4 regions of the Gottschalkia purinilytica genome follow, and region 2 is predicted to be linked to each of the others. Evidence: riboswitches for the same ligand, from Rfam matches in the RefSeq annotation. Region 2 holds a riboswitch; each other region holds the start of a gene.
What was found. A riboswitch is a leader RNA that binds a small molecule or an ion and turns the genes downstream of it on or off. The one in region 2 is predicted to bind S-adenosylmethionine.
Positions count from the first base shown of each region.

Region 1: linked by a shared signal. The riboswitch ahead of CLPU_RS13985 (O-acetylhomoserine aminocarboxypropyltransferase/cysteine synthase family protein) and the one ahead of CLPU_RS00960 (O-acetylhomoserine aminocarboxypropyltransferase/cysteine synthase family protein) in region 2 are both predicted to bind S-adenosylmethionine.
Region 3: linked by a shared signal. The riboswitch ahead of CLPU_RS05010 (bifunctional homocysteine S-methyltransferase/methylenetetrahydrofolate reductase) and the one ahead of CLPU_RS00960 (O-acetylhomoserine aminocarboxypropyltransferase/cysteine synthase family protein) in region 2 are both predicted to bind S-adenosylmethionine.
Region 4: linked by a shared signal. The riboswitch ahead of metK (methionine adenosyltransferase) and the one ahead of CLPU_RS00960 (O-acetylhomoserine aminocarboxypropyltransferase/cysteine synthase family protein) in region 2 are both predicted to bind S-adenosylmethionine.

Region 1 covers NZ_LGSS01000018.1:553-2,758, forward strand. Annotated here, with positions in the region: gene CLPU_RS13975 (AzlC family ABC transporter permease) at 1-338, shown strand, start outside; gene CLPU_RS13980 (AzlD domain-containing protein) at 331-633, shown strand; gene CLPU_RS17335 (hypothetical protein) at 810-959, shown strand; SAM riboswitch class I at 1,177-1,282, shown strand; gene CLPU_RS13985 (O-acetylhomoserine aminocarboxypropyltransferase/cysteine synthase family protein) at 1,417-2,206, shown strand, end outside.
Region 2 covers NZ_LGSS01000001.1:199,278-201,483, reverse strand. Annotated here, with positions in the region: gene CLPU_RS00965 (M15 family metallopeptidase) at 1-509, shown strand, start outside; SAM riboswitch class I at 831-934, shown strand; gene CLPU_RS00960 (O-acetylhomoserine aminocarboxypropyltransferase/cysteine synthase family protein) at 1,005-2,206, shown strand, end outside.
Region 3 covers NZ_LGSS01000004.1:27,141-29,346, reverse strand. Annotated here, with positions in the region: gene def (peptide deformylase) at 105-557, opposite strand; gene CLPU_RS05015 (helix-turn-helix transcriptional regulator) at 558-794, opposite strand; SAM riboswitch class I at 1,174-1,277, shown strand; gene CLPU_RS05010 (bifunctional homocysteine S-methyltransferase/methylenetetrahydrofolate reductase) at 1,391-2,206, shown strand, end outside.
Region 4 covers NZ_LGSS01000002.1:155,698-157,903, forward strand. Annotated here, with positions in the region: gene metK (methionine adenosyltransferase) at 69-1,250, opposite strand; SAM riboswitch class I at 1,435-1,537, opposite strand; gene CLPU_RS02520 (COG2426 family protein) at 1,807-2,206, opposite strand, start outside.

The DNA.
Region 1 (2,206 bases), on a different contig from region 2:
AAGATTATGTAATACCTCTCCAAATTACGTCTTATTCTTCTTGGGTAATTGGAACGTTAATTGGATATATAGCAGGAGGACTACTTCCTAAAATTTTGATAGACAGTATGGGTATGGCTTTATATGCTATGTTTGTATCTATTCTAGTTCCACAATTTAAAAAGAATTATAAAATAGCAATTCTAGTAGCATTGTCTGCTATTTTAAATACTCTGTTTACTTATTTTAATTTTTTACCACAAGGATGGGGACTTATATTATCAATAGTTATATCTTCAGCAATAGGAGCTTCTTTATTTAAGGACGATAATAATTCAGGAGTGAATGATGATGAGTAATACAAAGATAATAATTATAGGAATGATAATTGCTACAGGTATACCTAGATTATCACCATTTCTATTTAAGACTAAAGGAAATATGCCAGACTGGGTTAACAGATTTTTGAACTTTGTACCATTTGCTGCAATAGGAGCATTAACAATCCCAGGGGCATTTACAGCAACTCCAGAAGTTCCTATGGCATCAGTAGTAGGATTTATAGCTGCTGCTATAGCTTCGTGGTATAAAGGTGGAATAATACTTCCTATTATAACTTCTATAGTGGCTACTTTTTTAGTATTGTATATATAATATTACTAGAAACTAACTTATAACTATAGCTCTAATTAAAGTTAAGAAGCTTGTTGATAACTATGTTAATTTTGATATTTATAACTGTTATACAACAAGCTTTTGTATTTTAAATAATATTTAGTTGCTATGATTTCGATAAACTACTGACATCTGAAAATTTTAGATATTTGAACATGATACCTATAGTTATTAAAGAAGATATTAAATCTGATATAGGTGTACTAATCCAAACTCCTGTTACTCCCCAAAACTTAGGAAGAATTACTAACAATGGTATCAATATAATAACTTGTCTTAATAAAGATAAAATTACTGATATATAATTTATGACAACATTAGTCAAAGTAACTAATTAAATAAATTCACTTTATTGCATAATTAAAAATTATATAAAAGTGATAAATGCTATCAATAAGCGTGGTAAATAGAGATAAAATTCAAAAGCCTTTGTTAATCCTGAAAAAACTTATAAATAAATGTTGACATATTTATACACAGTTGATATAATCATTCCTAACAAAGAAACGTAATTTAATATAACTCTTATCGAGAGTGGTGGAGGGAACTGGCCCTGAGAAACCCGGCAACCCAAAGGAAACTTCCTTGAAGGTGCTAAATCCAGCAGGTATATCCTGAAAGATAAGATCAGAGAACGAACTCAAACCTTCCTGTTTTATCTAGCAGGAAGGTTTTTTTAGTTAGTTTGCAGATGAATCAGTTGAACGAAGAAATAAGAGTATTTAGAAAATTCAAAATAATATGAAAATGGAGGAATCAAATATGGGAGACAAATTACATTTTGAAACAATTCAAGTTCATGGAGGACAATTAGTTGACTCAGATACAAAATCAAGAGCAGTACCTATATATCAAACAACTTCGTATGTATTTGAAGATGCACAAGATGCGGCAGATTTATTCGGGTTAAAAAAAGCAGGAAATATATATACAAGAATTACAAATCCAACTACTGATGTATTTGAAAAAAGAATTGCTGAACTTGAAGGCGGAGTAGGAGCTGTTGCTACAGCATCAGGAATGGCAGCAATAAGTTATGCGATTCTTAATATAGCTAAAACAGGAGAAGAAATAGTATCAGTATCAACACTTTACGGTGGAACGTACACATTATTTGCACATACATTTAAGAACTTTGGAATAAAAGTAAAATTTGTACATCCTGATAAATTTGAAGAATTAGATGCAGCTATAAATGATAAAACAAAGGCAGTATTTATAGAAACTATAGGGAATCCAGATATAAATGTTGTTGACATTGAAAAAGCAGCAGAAATAGCTCATAAGAACAATGTACCTTTAATAGTAGATAATACATTTGCAACACCTTATCTATGTAGACCTATAGAGTACGGAGCTGATATAGTAGTACATTCTGCAACTAAGTTTATAGGGGGACATGGTACTTCAATAGGTGGAGTAGTAGTTGATTCAGGTAAATTTGATTGGAATAATGGAAAATTTCCAGAACTAATAGATCCAGAACCAAGTTATCATGGACTTTCTTTCTCAGAAGCATTTGGAGAAGCAGCATATATAGCTAGATTAAGAA
Region 2 (2,206 bases):
AAAATAATAATATAAGTTTAGATGATCTTAGTTATATAAAAGTCTTACATTGGGGATTTGATAACAAGATACATAAAGGAGAATTAGTAGTACACAATAAAGTTTCCAAGGAAATAGTAGATATTTTTAAAGAACTGTACTATGTAAAATATCCAATAGATAAGATAAAAATAATAGACGAATATGAAGCTAATGATAAATTGTCCATGGAAGATAATAATACTTCTGCATTTTGTTATAGAAATATAGCAAGTGGTAGTAACAATATTTCAAAACATGCCTATGGAGTAGCAATAGATATAAATCCAGTACAAAATCCCTATATAAACAAAGATAAGATACTTCCTATTAGTAGTAAAGATTATATAGATAGAAGTAATGTAAGAAAAGGAATGATAGTAAAAGATGATGCATTATACTTAGCTTTTAAGAAAAGAGGATGGATATGGGGAGGAGAGTGGAAATATATTAAGGATTATCAGCATTTTGAAAAGAATATAGATTATTAATAGTTTAAGGTTATTAATATCTCTTTAATACATATATAATAAAAATTTATAAATTGAAAAATCGTAAAGTTAATATATAAATATTTTAGATATAGATGTTTCCATTAAAGAGAATGAGTTATATTTAAATTGAGATATGATATTATTGATATCATTAGATATAGTATAGAGGATGAAACTATAGACAATATAAAAAAGATAACATAGAATTCCGATAGAAATTTAAAAAATTTAATATAATAAGTTGACATCAAAGTATATTAGTTGCTATAATTTATTTAAGTTTTTAACAATTTGACTATTTACAAAACAATTATATATCTCTTATCGAGAGTGGCTGAGGGACTGGACCTATGAAGCCCGGCAACCCAAGATATTTTTCTTGAAGGTGCTACATCCAGCAGGTATATCCTGGCAGATAAGAAAGAAGAACAATCTTCCTACTTTATCTGAGGAAGATTTTTTTATTACATAAAAATTAGGGGAGGTTTAAATATGGGAAGTAGTTTAAAATTTGAGACTATTCAAGTTCATGGGGGACAAAATGTTGACAGCGAGACAAAGTCTAGAGCTGTACCTATATATCAAACAGCAGCATATTTATTCGAAGATACACAGGAAGCAGCAGATTTATTTGCTTTGAAAAAAGCGGGGCTTATATATTCTAGAACTAGAAATCCAACTATAGAAACTTTTGGAAGAAGGGTAACTGAACTAGAAGGTGGAGTAGGATCATTAGTGACTTCTTCTGGGATGGCTGCAATTACTTATTCTATACTTAGTTTAGCTAAAGATGGTGACGAAATAGTTGCTGCATCTACACTTTATGGAGGTACTTACACACTTTTTACACATACTCTAAAGAACTTAGGAGTTAATGTTAAACTTGTAAATCCAGATAACTTTGAAGAAATAGAAAATAGTATTAATGATAAGACAAAAGCAGTATTTATAGAGACTATAGGAAATCCTGAAATAAATGTTGTAGATATAGAAAAAGTGGCTGAAATCGCACATAAAAATGATATACCATTAATAGTAGACAATACTTTTGCTACACCATACCTGTGTAAACCGATAGAATTTGGTGCAGATATAGTTGTTCATTCAGCTACAAAATTTATAGGTGGTCATGGTACAGCTATAGGAGGAATAGTAATAGATTCAGGAAAATTCAATTGGGATAATGGTAAATTTCCAGGTATGGTAGAACCAGATCCTAGATTTAAGGGAATATCATTCTATAATGAATTTGGTGAGTCAGCTTATATAACAAGATTAAGAAACACACTTTTAAGTGATATAGGAGCATGTTTATCTCCATTCAACGCCTTTTTATTATTACAAGGGTTAGAAACATTATCTCTTAGAATGGAGAAACATGTAGACAATGCTAAAAAAGTAGCTGAATATTTGGAAAATCACCCTAAAGTAGAATGGGTTAAATATCCAGGTCTTAAATCAAGTAAATATAACACTTTAGCTAAAAAATATCTTCCTAAAGGAGCAGGATCAATATTTACATTTGGAGTAAAAGGTGGATATGAATCAGGGAAGAAATTGATTGAGTCAGTTAAGATTTTTTCACATTTAGCAAATGTAGGTGATGCTAAGTCACTTATTATACATCCAGCGTCTACTACGCATCAGCAACTTACTGAATCAGAACAACTTACGGCAGGAGTTAATCCTGAGCT
Region 3 (2,206 bases), on a different contig from region 2:
CATTAAAAAATCACTTATGAATTAGAATAAAATTCATAAGTGATTTTTCTTGATATTACTAGTAATTTCATTGATATAGACTAATTTTAATGAACATAATAGAGTTATTTTATATATTCAGTGACTAAATCAGTAAAAAGAATACCTTCTAAATGGTCTATTTCATGGCAAAAGCATTTTGCTAAATCTCCTTTACCTGTTAGTATAATCTCCTCACCATTTTCATTTAATGCTTGTACTGTTACTTTTGCTGGCCTTATTAATTTTCCCCATGTATTAGGAATACTCAAACATCCTTCTATAACTTTCTGTTTTCCTTCTTCTTTAATTATCTTTGGATTAACTAATTTTATAAGTCCTTGTCCCATGTCTATTACAACTAATCGTTTTAATACGCCTATTTGTGGGGCAGCTAATCCTCCACCATTTTCTGTATTGTACATAGTGTCTGCCATATCATTTAGTAGTTGTCTTACTTTATCATCTACTACTTCAACTTCTTTGCTTTTTTTCCTTAATATTTCGTCATCAAAAAGTCTAATTTGTCTAAATGCCATTTAAACGACACCTCTACTTTGCTGTGATCTTGATTTTTTTTCGCTTTCTTCAAAAAGAAAAACTTCTTCTATGGAACAGTGAAATATCTTAGAAATATCATAAGCCAACCATATAGAAGGTTCAAATTTTTCTGTTTCAATAGCGTTAATTGCTTGTCTTGATACTCCTATAAGTTCTCCCAATTGTTCTTGAGTTAATCCATAACGTTCACGAAGTTCCTTTAATCTATTTTTCATTAATACCACCTCTGTAATGTTAACCTTACATGTGAATATATCATCACTCTGTTTTGATGTCAAGTAGACATTACATATTGTTTTTATAAAAGTAGTACTAATTTTAATGAATATACTATAAGAACTTTAAAAGTAAAAATTTCAAAGATAGATATATGAAAGATCTAAGAATATATTGTATATATATTCAAAATAACTAAAAAGAAAACTATAATATTTACAGATTATAAACTTGAAATATGGGTATGAATTGTTAATATAGTAAGAAGATATCTAATATAATAATTGTTTAATTATACATGAAAAGTGAAAAATACTATTGACACTTAACAGACATATGTTATAATTTGATATAAATAAATAACAATAAAATACAAATCTCTTATCGAGAGTGGTGGAGGGACTGGCCCTGTGAAACCCAGCAACCTGTATCTATTTAGATACGTGGTGCTAAATCCTGCGATATTTGTCGGAAGATGAGGTGAAATACATTTGATAATAAAACTCTTTCATCTTGAAAGAGTTTTTTATTTTACTATTATTTATAAATTATCGATAAAGGCTAAAGATTAACTATTAAAAAAGGGGAGAAACAAATGCTTCAGGAATACTTAAAAGAAAACATTTTAATTACAGATGGAGCTATGGGAACATATTATTCTGAAATAACAGGAGATAAAGTATCCTTCTGCGAGTTTGCAAATATAAATAAGCCGCAAGTGATAAGAGACATTCATGTAGACTACATTAAATCAGGGGCTAAATTAATTAGAACTAATACCTTTTCTGCTAACACAATATCTTTAGGAGTAACTAGAGAAAAGGTGAAAGAAATAATAGAAAAAGGATATACAATAGCTAAGAAAGCTACAGAAGGAACAGATGTATTTATAGGTGCTAGTATAGGTCCTATTCATGAATCTAGATTTAAAAAAGAAGATGATATAGATATTTTAGACGAATATAAATTCATTATAGATACATTTATGGAGTTAGGAGAAAATATATTTGTTTTTGAAACTTTTGGTACGATAGATTATCTAAAAGAGATATCTGAATATATAAAAAGTAAAAATAGTGATGCTTTTATATTAACTCAATTTGCAGTTACACTAGATGGATTTACTAGAAAAGGTATTAGTATCAAAAGTATAATAGATGAATTAAAATTAATAAAAAGCATAGATGCTTATGGATTTAATTGTGGATCAGGACCTACTCACTTATATAGATTGTTAAAGAATATGGATATTTTTAGTGATACAATTTCGGCATTACCTAATGCTGGTTATCCAGAAATCATAAATGAAAGAATGGTTTATGTAAATAACCCTGAATATTTTGGAGATATTGTAGTAGATATTAGTAAACTAGGAGCTAAAATAATAGGTGGTTGTTGTGGTACAACACCA
Region 4 (2,206 bases), on a different contig from region 2:
AAGTATCCAGGAACAATAAAACTCGTCAATTCATGACGAGCTTTATTTCAAACACAGTTGTATATTTTTTACAAACCTTGTTTTCTTAAAATTTCAGCTTTATCAGTTTTCTCCCAAGGTAAATCAATATCTGATCTTCCAAAATGGCCATAAGCAGCTACTTGTTTATAAAGAGGTCTTCTTAAGTCTAAGTCTCTTATAATAGCAGCAGGTCTTAAATCAAAATTATTTCTTACTAATTCTTCTATTTTACTTTCTTCAATTTTGTTAGTTCCAAAAGTATCTACCAATATAGATACTGGTTTTGCAACTCCAATTGCATATGCAAGTTGAACTTCACATTTATCTGCTAAACCTGCGGCAACTATGTTTTTTGCAACATATCTTGCAGCATATGCAGCTGATCTATCAACTTTTGTAGGATCTTTTCCTGAAAAAGCTCCTCCTCCGTGTCTTGCATACCCACCATAAGTATCTACTATTATCTTTCTACCAGTTAATCCTGCATCTCCTTGAGGACCACCTACTACAAATCTACCTGTTGGATTTATATAGTATTTAGTATTATCATCAAGTAAGTTTGCTGGTATAATTTTAGAAATAATGTGTTCTTTTAAATCTTTTTCTATAGTTTTTAAATCTACTTCAGGACAATGTTGAGTTGATATAACTATAGCATCTACTCTAACTGGTTTATTATCATGATACTCTACTGTAACTTGAGTTTTTCCGTCTGGTCTTAAATAGTCTAACGTACCATTTTTTCTAACTTCACTTAGCCTTCTAGCTAGTTTATGTGCAAGAGCTATTGGAAGTGGCATGAGTTCTGGTGTTTCGTTACATGCAAAACCGAACATTATACCTTGGTCTCCAGCTCCTATTGAATCTAAGTCATCTACCTTACCTTCTCTATGTTCTAAAGCTTCATCTACGCCCATAGCTATATCTGGTGATTGTTCATCTATAGAAGTAAGTACAGCACAAGTATCACAATCAAATCCATACTTTGCTCTAGTATACCCTATATCTTCTATTGTTTTTCTTACAACTTTAGGAATATCCACATAACATTTAGTTGTTATTTCTCCTGATACAAGTACTAATCCTGTTGTAACAGATGTTTCACAAGCCACTCTGGCATCTGGATCGTTTGTAAGTATAGCATCTAATATGGAATCTGAGATTTGATCACATATTTTATCTGGGTGCCCCTCTGTTACTGATTCTGAGGTAAATAGCCATTTTCTCATTTTAAATTATCACTCCCTATACTTGTCTTCTCGCTTGCTATTTAATATATTGAAAATATATCTTAAGCTTTATTGTAAATATTTACTAATTTCGTCTAAAGTTTTTATCATATTAACTTTTTAATGATAATATAATAAAAAACCCCTTCCAAAAGGAAGAGGTTATCATTCTTATTAGACAAAGACCTCATCTTCCAGAACTTCAATTCTGTAGGACTTAGCACCGACTTAGATTATCGGTTGCCGGGTTTCACAGGGCCTATTCCCTCCACCTCTCTTGATAAGGTAATCAAGTTTTTCATTCTATTTATACTGACATGATTCTACCATAAAAGCTTTTCAAAGTCAATGCTTTCCCGTATAAAATATTCCATATTATGTTATTTTGGTTATTTATTGTCTATTTAAGATTTAACTTAACATAGCGTCTGTATATTATAGTCAACGTATTAACCAAAACATATATTTCATATTATAAAACCTATTTTCTAAAAGAAGCACAAGTCTCGATTATGTAATTATTTCTAATGTATTAAATCAGTTTCCAACTTCTATACTAAAGTAATGATACTACTTTATAGCTTAATAGAAATACTACTATTCCTGATGCAACTATTCCAGATATTATAGCTATCATAGCATCTCTAAACTTTATTTTAAAAAGCGTGGCTACCACACATCCAGTCCAGGCACCTGTCGACGGAAGCGGAACAGCAACTAATATAAAAAGTCCAAATACACTATATTTTTTTATCTTTTCTTTATGTTTCATTCCTTTATTCTTAGCCCATGTAAGTATACGTCCTATTCCTATTACATTTTCAAAGTATTTAAAAATAGGTTCTAGAAGTATAAGTAAAAATGGTACTGGAACTATATTTCCTATTATACTTATAATAGTGCTATTTAAAGGACTTAACCCTAATGATATTCCGAAAGGGATAGCCCCTCTTAAT